Linked DNA regions of Anaerobacillus sp. CMMVII. The protein of the gene in region 1 interacts with the protein of each later gene in a pairwise test. Links are inferred from orthologs where the notes say so. Each region holds a gene or a part of one and is shown in the gene's direction. Other genes may lie near its edges.

The links. The genes of interacting proteins can lie anywhere in the genome.
Region 2: the proteins of rpe (region 1) and eno interact in binary tests that used the Escherichia coli proteins (3 or more experiments, as listed by UniProt). The link is inferred for Anaerobacillus sp. CMMVII from one-to-one orthologs.
Region 3: the proteins of rpe (region 1) and H1D32_RS21330 interact in binary tests that used the Escherichia coli proteins (3 or more experiments, as listed by UniProt). The link is inferred for Anaerobacillus sp. CMMVII from one-to-one orthologs.

The regions. Positions count from the first base shown.
Region 1 is NZ_JACEHK010000016.1:48,095-51,078, forward strand. Bases 52-2,984 are described here. They hold rpe (ribulose-phosphate 3-epimerase), read left to right. Parts: upstream 52-1,162; coding sequence 1,163-1,807; downstream 1,808-2,984. Other genes in these bases: H1D32_RS20345 (PASTA domain-containing protein), read left to right, coding at 52-226; thiT (energy-coupled thiamine transporter ThiT), read left to right, coding at 2,153-2,701; H1D32_RS20365 (thiamine diphosphokinase), read left to right, coding at 2,701-2,984. Also shown: more of H1D32_RS20345, read left to right, coding at 1-51. UniProt on the Escherichia coli protein: Catalyzes the reversible epimerization of D-ribulose 5-phosphate to D-xylulose 5-phosphate.
Region 2 is NZ_JACEHK010000017.1:294,049-297,087, forward strand. What follows is about bases 6-2,993. They hold eno (phosphopyruvate hydratase), read left to right. Parts: upstream 6-850; coding sequence 851-2,137; downstream 2,138-2,993. Other genes in these bases: gpmI (2,3-bisphosphoglycerate-independent phosphoglycerate mutase), read left to right, coding at 6-598; H1D32_RS22895 (hypothetical protein), read left to right, coding at 2,397-2,540; H1D32_RS22900 (hypothetical protein), read left to right, coding at 2,600-2,815; H1D32_RS22905 (hypothetical protein), read right to left, coding at 2,873-2,993. In the rest of the region: more of gpmI, read left to right, coding at 1-5; more of H1D32_RS22905, read right to left, coding at 2,994-3,039. UniProt on the Escherichia coli protein: Catalyzes the reversible conversion of 2-phosphoglycerate (2-PG) into phosphoenolpyruvate (PEP). It is essential for the degradation of carbohydrates via glycolysis.
Region 3 is NZ_JACEHK010000016.1:250,968-253,771, forward strand. What follows is about bases 6-2,758. They hold H1D32_RS21330 (PfkB family carbohydrate kinase), read left to right. Parts: upstream 6-847; coding sequence 848-1,669; downstream 1,670-2,758. Other genes in these bases: H1D32_RS21325 (carbohydrate ABC transporter permease), read left to right, coding at 6-830; H1D32_RS21335 (GntR family transcriptional regulator), read left to right, coding at 1,827-2,588; H1D32_RS21340 (sigma-54 interaction domain-containing protein), read right to left, coding at 2,664-2,758. Also shown: more of H1D32_RS21325, read left to right, coding at 1-5; more of H1D32_RS21340, read right to left, coding at 2,759-2,804. UniProt on the Escherichia coli protein: Catalyzes the ATP-dependent phosphorylation of fructoselysine to fructoselysine 6-phosphate. Functions in a fructoselysine degradation pathway that allows E.coli to grow on fructoselysine or psicoselysine.

The DNA.
Region 1 (2,984 bases):
AGATGAAATGGCTGGAATAGAATACCCAGTTATTATTACCTATCGGGATTCTAATGTAAGCGAGCATACTCTTTTTGTCGAAAGAAACATCAGCAAACTAACAGAATTTCGTGTTCCTGTGACCATTAACCCCGGAGATAAAGCTGAAGTAATCAGGTATATTGCTGGTGAGCAATACGGTGATCCGATTATCCTAACCTATGAAGAGGCTTTAGCAAATCAATAAGGATAAAGTCGCCTGTTTTCGTTTCGATTCATGAAAGTAATTAAGGAGGATGCAATGCCTGAAGGAAAGATAATTAAAGCGCTGAGTGGATTTTATTATGTGGAAAGTCATGGAGAAATATATCAATGTCGTGCGAGAGGAAATTTTCGCAAAAAAAAGCTGACTCCTTTAGTGGGGGATATAGTTAATTTTGAGGCTGAAAATAAAACAGACGGTTATATTTTAGGGTTAAAGGATCGGTTCAATGAATTAATCCGTCCCCCTATTGCGAATGTAGAACAGGCAATTTTAGTTTTTTCAGCCATGGAACCAAAGTTTAGTACTCTTTTATTAAATCGCTTTTTGGTTCATATAGAATCAAATAATATTGAAGCCATCATTTGTGTCAGCAAAATTGATTTATTGAAGCCTGAACATCGTGATGAAATAAATCAATTTATTACCGACTACAAAAACCTAGGTTACACTGTATTACAACGTCAATATACATGGAAGAGCTAATTGAAGAAGTTAGACCATGGCTAGATGGTAAGACGAGCGTTTTTGCAGGGCAATCAGGTGTCGGTAAATCTTCTTTACTAAATTCGTTGAAACCTGAGTTGGAAATTGAAACAAATGAAATTTCTTCCCACTTAGGAAGAGGTAAGCATACGACAAGGCATGTCGAACTGATCCAAATTGGTACGGGTTTAGTTGCCGATACACCTGGTTTTAGCTCTTTAGAATTTGCTGATATTGAAGCAGAAGAACTGTCTGACTGTTTTCCGGAGATGAGGGAAAGAGCGCAGTTTTGTAAGTTTCGAGGCTGTACCCATTCATCCGAGCCTAAATGTGAAGTCCGTCAAGCTGTTGAAGCAGGGGAAATTACCACCTATCGATACCAGGATTATTTAAGCTTTTTAGATGAGATAAAACAACAAAAACGGAGGTACTAAGATGATTAAGATTGCACCGTCAATCCTATCTGCAGATTTTGCAAAACTGGGAGAGGAAATCAAAGATGTTGAAAGAGGAGGAGCGGATTATATTCATGTTGATGTCATGGATGGCCACTTTGTCCCAAACATAACCATTGGTCCACTGATTGTCGAGGCGATTCGGCCAATAACAACATTGCCATTAGACGTTCACTTAATGATTGAAAACCCTGATTTATATATTCCACAATTCGCGAAAGCAGGGGCGGATATTATTACGGTTCATGTAGAGGCATGTACACATTTGCATCGGACAGTTCAATTAATCAAAGAACAGGGAGTAAAAGCTGGCGTTGTTCTTAATCCAGCTACTCCAGTTGATACCCTTCAACATATTATTGATGATGTGGATATGGTGTTGCTAATGACAGTGAATCCAGGTTTTGGAGGACAGAAGTTTATCAAGCAAGTACTTCCGAAAATTTATGCGGTCAGTGAAATGGCTAAGTCAAAAGGATTATCAATAGATATTGAGGTAGATGGTGGAGTCAATGTTGAGACAGCAAAGCTTTGCGTTGAGGCTGGGGCCAATGTATTAGTTGCTGGTTCTGCTATTTACAATGAAGTGGACCGAGCAGCAGCAATAAGAGCAATTAGAGGGTAATAATAAAGTTTAACCACAAGGGGAGTCTTAAGAAGGACTGAGAGGGAACGTAGTGCCGTTCTGACCCATTGAACCTGTAAGTTAGTGCTTGCGTAGGGAGTGGAGGTTATATAAGTTAACTCAAGTAAAGAGTGTATTTCCTCAAAAGTATACAATCCTACCAATACGTTGAAACTAATCGTAATTTGCCGTGGGATTTTAGACCAGTAAGGGGAGCACTTATTACTTGAGTTATTTTTTTGATCAATAGTTTGAGCTAGTAGTAGAATGAATGATGATAGAGTTTCAATTTTTATTAAGAAAAAAACTACTTGGTATTAATTACATTCAAAGAAGAGGTGTTATATGAAAAGGCCAGTTTTACATCTTACTGAAATTGCCATGATGGCAGCATTAGCAATTATTTTAGATTTTGCTTCAATTAAAGGATTTTGGGGTTATGGTGGCTCTGTCTCACTAGCGATGGTACCAATATTACTCATGGCATATCGTCGTGGATTATCGGCAGGTTTAGTTACCGGTTTTATAGTTGGGGCTATCCAAATGTTTTATGGATATTACTTCCATCCAGTGCAAATATTTTTAGACTATGCGCTTGCTTATACTGTTGTTGGTTTTGCAGGAATATTCAGCTTTTCATCGACGATGTCGTCAACAAAACGTATTTTCGTCATTGTTGGAGGAGTTTTCCTAGGTTCTTTCCTTCGTTTTATTGTTCATTTTATCTCAGGTGTAGTTTGGTTTGGTAGTTTTGCTCCAGAAGGAATGAACGTTGTCTGGTATTCCATCATATATAATACATCATATATGCTACCTGCATTTTTACTATGTGCCGCTGTTTTAGTTCTGTTGTCTAATACAGAACCAAGACTACTTCAAGGAAATCAAAAATAATGAAGAACATTAACATTGTGGCAGGGGGACCTTTTTCAAGTCTCCCTGTTTTACGTCTCGACTCAAATGAAATTTGGATAGCTGTTGATCGTGGATTAGAACATCTATTGCGCTACGACATCGAACCTGATTATGTCCTAGGTGATTTTGATTCGGTGTCACCTAAATTAATGAATAAGATAAGACAACAACGTTTTAAACAATTTCCTGCCCAAAAGGATGAAACAGACCTTGAGCTAGCTATATCCTATGCATTAAAGGAGAAGCCGGATATTATTAATGT
Region 2 (3,039 bases), on another replicon or contig:
CCTTGATAATACGCTAGGAGAAGTGCTAAGCCAACAAGGCTATAAGCAATTACGTATCGCTGAAACAGAAAAATATCCACACGTGACATTTTTCTTTAGTGGCGGTCGTGAAGATAAGTTTCCTGGTGAAGAGCGTGTCCTAATCGACTCGCCAAAGGTAGCAACCTACGACTTAAAACCTGAAATGAGTGCATATGAAGTAACAGATGCACTTCTTAGTGAGATCGCTGCTGACAAGCACGATGCAATCATTCTAAACTTCGCTAACCCTGATATGGTTGGTCACTCAGGAATGCTTGAGCCAACTGTTAAAGCGATCGAAGCAGTAGATGAGTGCCTTGGAAAAGTGGTTGATGCAATCCTTGCTAAGGGTGGTTATGCAGTTATTACAGCCGATCACGGCAATGCTGATGAAGTAATCACACTAGCAGATACACCAATGACTGCTCATACAACCAACCCAGTTCCAGTGATCGTTACAAAAACAGGCGCATCACTTCGTCAAGACGGAAAACTTGCCGATCTATCCCCAACCGTTCTAGCCCTCCTAGGAGCAGAACAACCAGAGGAAATGACGGGTAAATCTTTACTAGTTTAGAGTTTAAAGTGTAGAGATTAGAGTTGTGGAAGCAGCTCTGGGATGCACTTTAGTAAGAGTTTAAAGTGTAAAGTGTAGAGTTTAGAGTTGTGAAAGTAACTCTGGGATGCACTTTACTTGAATGAAAAATAACATTATTTATTATAGAGGTAGAGTCAAGAGGAAAAGTTGTTTGGGAAAAGCTACGAAGCGTTTCTAAACAACTCTACACTCTGAACTCTACACTCTACACTATAAAAGGAGTGTTTTTAAATGACAATTATTACTGATGTTTATGCACGCGAAGTATTAGACTCTCGTGGAAACCCTACTATTGAAGTTGAAGTATATCTTGAAAGTGGTGCAATGGGACGAGCTATGGTTCCAAGTGGTGCGTCTACTGGTGAGCATGAAGCAGTTGAGCTTCGTGACGGCGGCGACCGTTATATGGGTAAAGGTGTTTTAAAAGCTGTTGAAAATGTTAACGAAGAGATTGCACCTGAATTAGTTGGTTATGACGCTCTTGATCAAATTGGAATTGACCAATTAATGATCGATCTTGATGGTACTCCTAACAAATCTAAACTAGGTGCTAACGCTATTTTAGGTGTATCTATGGCTGTTGCTCGTGCGGCTGCTGACGCTTTAGATATTCCTTTATACGTATACTTAGGCGGATTTAACGCAAAAACTCTTCCAACACCAATGATGAACATCATTAACGGTGGTGAGCATGCGGATAACAACGTAGACATTCAAGAATTCATGGTAATGCCTATCGGTGCTGAAAAATTCGCTGACGCTCTTCGTATGGGTGCTGAAATTTTCCACAACCTTAAAGCAGTTCTTAAGTCTAAAGGTTACAACACAGCTGTAGGTGACGAAGGTGGATTTGCTCCAAACTTATCATCAAACGAAGAAGCTCTTCAAACAATCATTGAAGCGATCGAAAAAGCTGGTTACAAGCCAGGTGAAGAAGTGGTTCTTGCAATGGACGTTGCTGCTTCTGAAATGTACGAAGATGGCAAGTACAACATGAAGGGTGAAGGCGTTGTAAAAACAGCTGAAGAAATGGTTGAGTACTATAGCCAATTAGTTGCTAAATACCCAATCGTATCGATCGAAGACGGCCTTGACGAAAACGACTGGGATGGCTGGAAGAAGCTTACTGAAGCATTAGGAGACAAAGTTCAATTAGTTGGTGACGACTTATTCGTAACAAACACAACTAAGCTTTCTGAAGGTATCGAAAAAGGAATTGGTAACTCAATTCTAATCAAAGTTAACCAAATTGGTACATTAACTGAAACTTTCGATGCAATCGAAATGGCAAAACGCGCTGGTTACACAGCAGTAATCTCTCACCGTTCTGGTGAAACAGAAGACAGCACAATCGCTGACATCGCTGTTGCAACAAACGCTGGCCAAATCAAAACAGGTGCTCCATCACGTACAGACCGCGTTGCGAAGTACAACCAATTACTTCGTATCGAAGACGGCCTAGACTACATCGGTCAATACGCTGGTAAGAAAGCATTCTACAACCTAAAAAATCTTTAACTTTTAGCAGGAAGGTCCTGCAAAAGTTAGTATAAAAAAATGAGCCTCAGATTTAACTCTGGTGGCTCATTTTTTATTTTCAAGAGGAAATATTTCCGGGAAATAAATGAAATTAAGCAATAGATCGCTAAAAAATACGCAGCAAGTTAAAGCGCAAAAAGTACTGACTTGAAAGTTCTGGTGATGTTAAAGTATGTATAAAGAGAAACTTTATTCTTGCTGGGAGCGTAAGTGCTAGTAACAGAAAGGAGGAATTAAAATGGATGTACTTTTATTAATTGTAATTTTTGCTGGTATTTTTGCAATATATGATGCAATAAGAAAAGTTAACAATAATATCCTTGTTCAGACCGAGGAGCTTAAAAAAATACGTGAACAATTGGAGGAAAACAGTAAAAAGTAGATTTTACTGTTGAACGAACTGATTAATCAAACTTAAGAGTAATTTGGGGAGGATCAGAAATGGACGATTGGACAATTTTGATTATGCTTTTCCTTATAGGTGGGTTAACTGAATTTATTACTTCAAAATATATTGAAAATCAAAAAACAAGAAATTATATATCACTTTTAGTGTGGTTAGGAATAGCACTTACCTTTATTATACTGTGGTTAGTGGATGATATATCCTATTGGGGATTACTCAGCTGGGTTGAAGAAAAAACTTTAGGCGACTAATCGGTCTAAATATGTATTTATACAGTAGTTTTCCTCACCCAGAATAACTTAGCTATTTTACCAACCATTCTTCTTATATTCTAGTAACTGTATTTTATTGTTACTATATAGTCTGAACTTCAAAACATCATGACCTAGCTCCCTTTTGGTATCGTGAGAAATTATATAAAACTGTACAATAAACTCGGCACCATTATCCCAATTACGAGTTAATTCAATATGTT
Region 3 (2,804 bases), 200 kb from region 1 along the record:
ATAAAAATAAGCATTTTGGCTTTGGAGAAGGTTTGACATTGCTAGGTTTAATTATAGGTGCCATCGTTATTCTTTACCCTCTTTTTTGGATGGTCGTGTCATCAATGAAAACCTATGATGAAATTTATAACAATGTTTGGGGGTTTCCTAGTAACTGGCAAATCCAGAACTACGTCGAAGCATGGTCAAAGGGGATCTCAAGTTACTTTATTAACAGTGTGATAGTCACCGGAACCACTATTATCGCAGTGATTGTTTTTGGTTCAATGGCAGCATTTTCATTGGCTAGGTATCGTACTCGAATGATTGACCTTGCACTCGTGTTTATTATTGCCGGGATGATGATTAATCCTCAAGTAGCCATTGTACCATTGTTTGGGATTTTAAGTTCTTTGGACATTATCAATACAAGATGGGCGCTTATATTACCTTATATCGCTTTTCGATTGCCGATTACCATTTTATTAATCCGCTCCTATTTTTTAAGTATTCCTAAAGAACTTGAAGAGTCTGCGATTATTGATGGCTGTAGCGAATTTGGCATCTATTGGAAGATTTATCTTCCTATCGCAAAACCAATTTTGATAACAGCTGTAGTTTTAACCGCATTTTTTGCCTGGAATGAGTTTCTCTTTGCTACTATCTTCATAGATTCTAACTCATTGAAGACCATTCCATCAGGTTTAATGAATTTTAGGGATGCATTAAGGACTGATTGGGGCGTTCTATTAGCGGGGATGGTTATTTCGTCATTGCCGATGATCGTACTCTTAGTTGCACTTCAAAAACATTTAGTAAGAGGTTTATCAGAGGGATCTGTTAAAGGTTAAAAAGAAAGGAAGATTTTATGAAAATTATTGCTGTTGGAGATAATGTTGTCGATTGTTACTTAGATCAGGGAAATTATTACCCTGGGGGAAATTGCGTGAACGTTGCAGTTAACTGTAAGCGATCTGGAGCAAGTGAGGTGGGCTATATTGGAATTTTTGCCACAGATGATAAGGCTGCACATCTGAAATCAGTGTTAGAAATAGAAGGGATTGACTATCATCGCTCAAGAACAGTAGAGGGTGTAAGTGGTCAACCAAGAGTGAATTTAACGGAAGATGGGGACCGTGTTTTTGTAGGTGGTCCGAGGGATACAGTTCAACATATTGTTAAGCTTAAGTTGATTCAGCAGGATTATGATTATATTAAGGACTTCGATCTCTGTCATTCTAGCTGTTATTCGTCAATGGAAGAAGAATTACCTAGCTTATCCAACTATATTAAAATTTCCTTTGACTTTTCAGATAAATATACGAATGACTATCTAGAGAAAGTTTGTCCTCATATCTCATACGGATTTTTTTCAGGTTCTCATTTAAGCGATTCAGAGCTAGAAGAGCTAGTTGATACCCTTTCCAAATTCAAGCTCGAAGTAATTGGAATTACAAGAGGTTCCAAACCTGCCCTGTTCATTTATAACGGTACTAGGTATGATCAGGAACCCGTTGAAACCGATGTGGTCGATACAATGGGAGCAGGTGACAGTTTTATTGCTGGATTTTTAACAGCTTTTGTTGATACACAAAATATGTCTGATTCCCTTACATTCGCAGCGACAAAAGCAAGTGAGACTTGCAAAGTGTATGGCGGGTTTGGGTATCCAAAAGAGTTGTCTGAATAATCCTTATATGACTGAAAGCTCTCCTGTTCAAGCGCCAAATTGAACTTCTTCGGACGGACTTTATTTACATTTTTTCTTAATTATGAGTCAATTGAGTTTGTCTCAACGAACTAATACGTTATAATAAAGATATAATTAAAGTGAATTAGGGGTAGCTATGACTGAAAAAAAATCGATAAGTTCAGAGAATCCAGTATTTTTATATGAACAGGTAATTATTAAGATTAAGGAAATGATCGCAAACGGTGAAATTGCTCCTGATGAGAAATTACCAAATGAAAGTGAATTATGTGACCTATTTGATACAAGTAGAATTACGATACGTAGAGCGCTAAAGGAACTTGCAAATGAGGGTGTCATTGAAATTTTGCATGGTCGTGGAACGTTCGTAAGAGAAACAAAGCAACAAATCCACATTCTTAACCTAAAAGGATATACAGAGGGAATGTGGATAGGGCAAAACTCGATTACAAAGAAAATATTAAGCAATGAAATCGTAACAGCAGATGAGAAGCTAATGGAACTATTTGAGCGAAAAGAACCATTTGAGGTATTGAAATTAGCTAGACTTATAAAAGATTCAAATAAGGCATTTAGTGTTGACTTTGCCTATTTCCCCTTAGATATTTATCCTGGTATTAGTGATTTAATAGAAGATAATGTTTCAACATTTAATATTATTCATAATAAGTACGGCATTAAGTTCGGCAAAGCGAGAAAAGAAATGGAAATCGTTCAACCTTCACCTGAGATTAGCAACCTGTTAGATGTTTCCAGAATCGAACCCCTTGTACAAATAAAAAAACTTATCAGAGATGAATATGATGTTCCAGTCCATTATTCAAAATACTATCTATACGCAAATAAGATAAAGTTTTACATTGATGTTGATATGAACGAGGAAGAACTACCTCATTAAAATAACCAGAAAGGCTACCTTCATTAATAAGGTAGCCTTTTGCTTTGGTAGGAAGCGTGGGGACGGTTCCCTTCTTTAGAGTTCTCCTTGATATTTTTTCATCTTATAAATTACAGAAGGTTGGCTTATCCCTAAATACTTTGCCATTTCATACGTAGTTTTGCATTCCTCGAAGGCTCTCTTAATTAAGTGTTTTTCTACTTCTTCTAGTGTTTC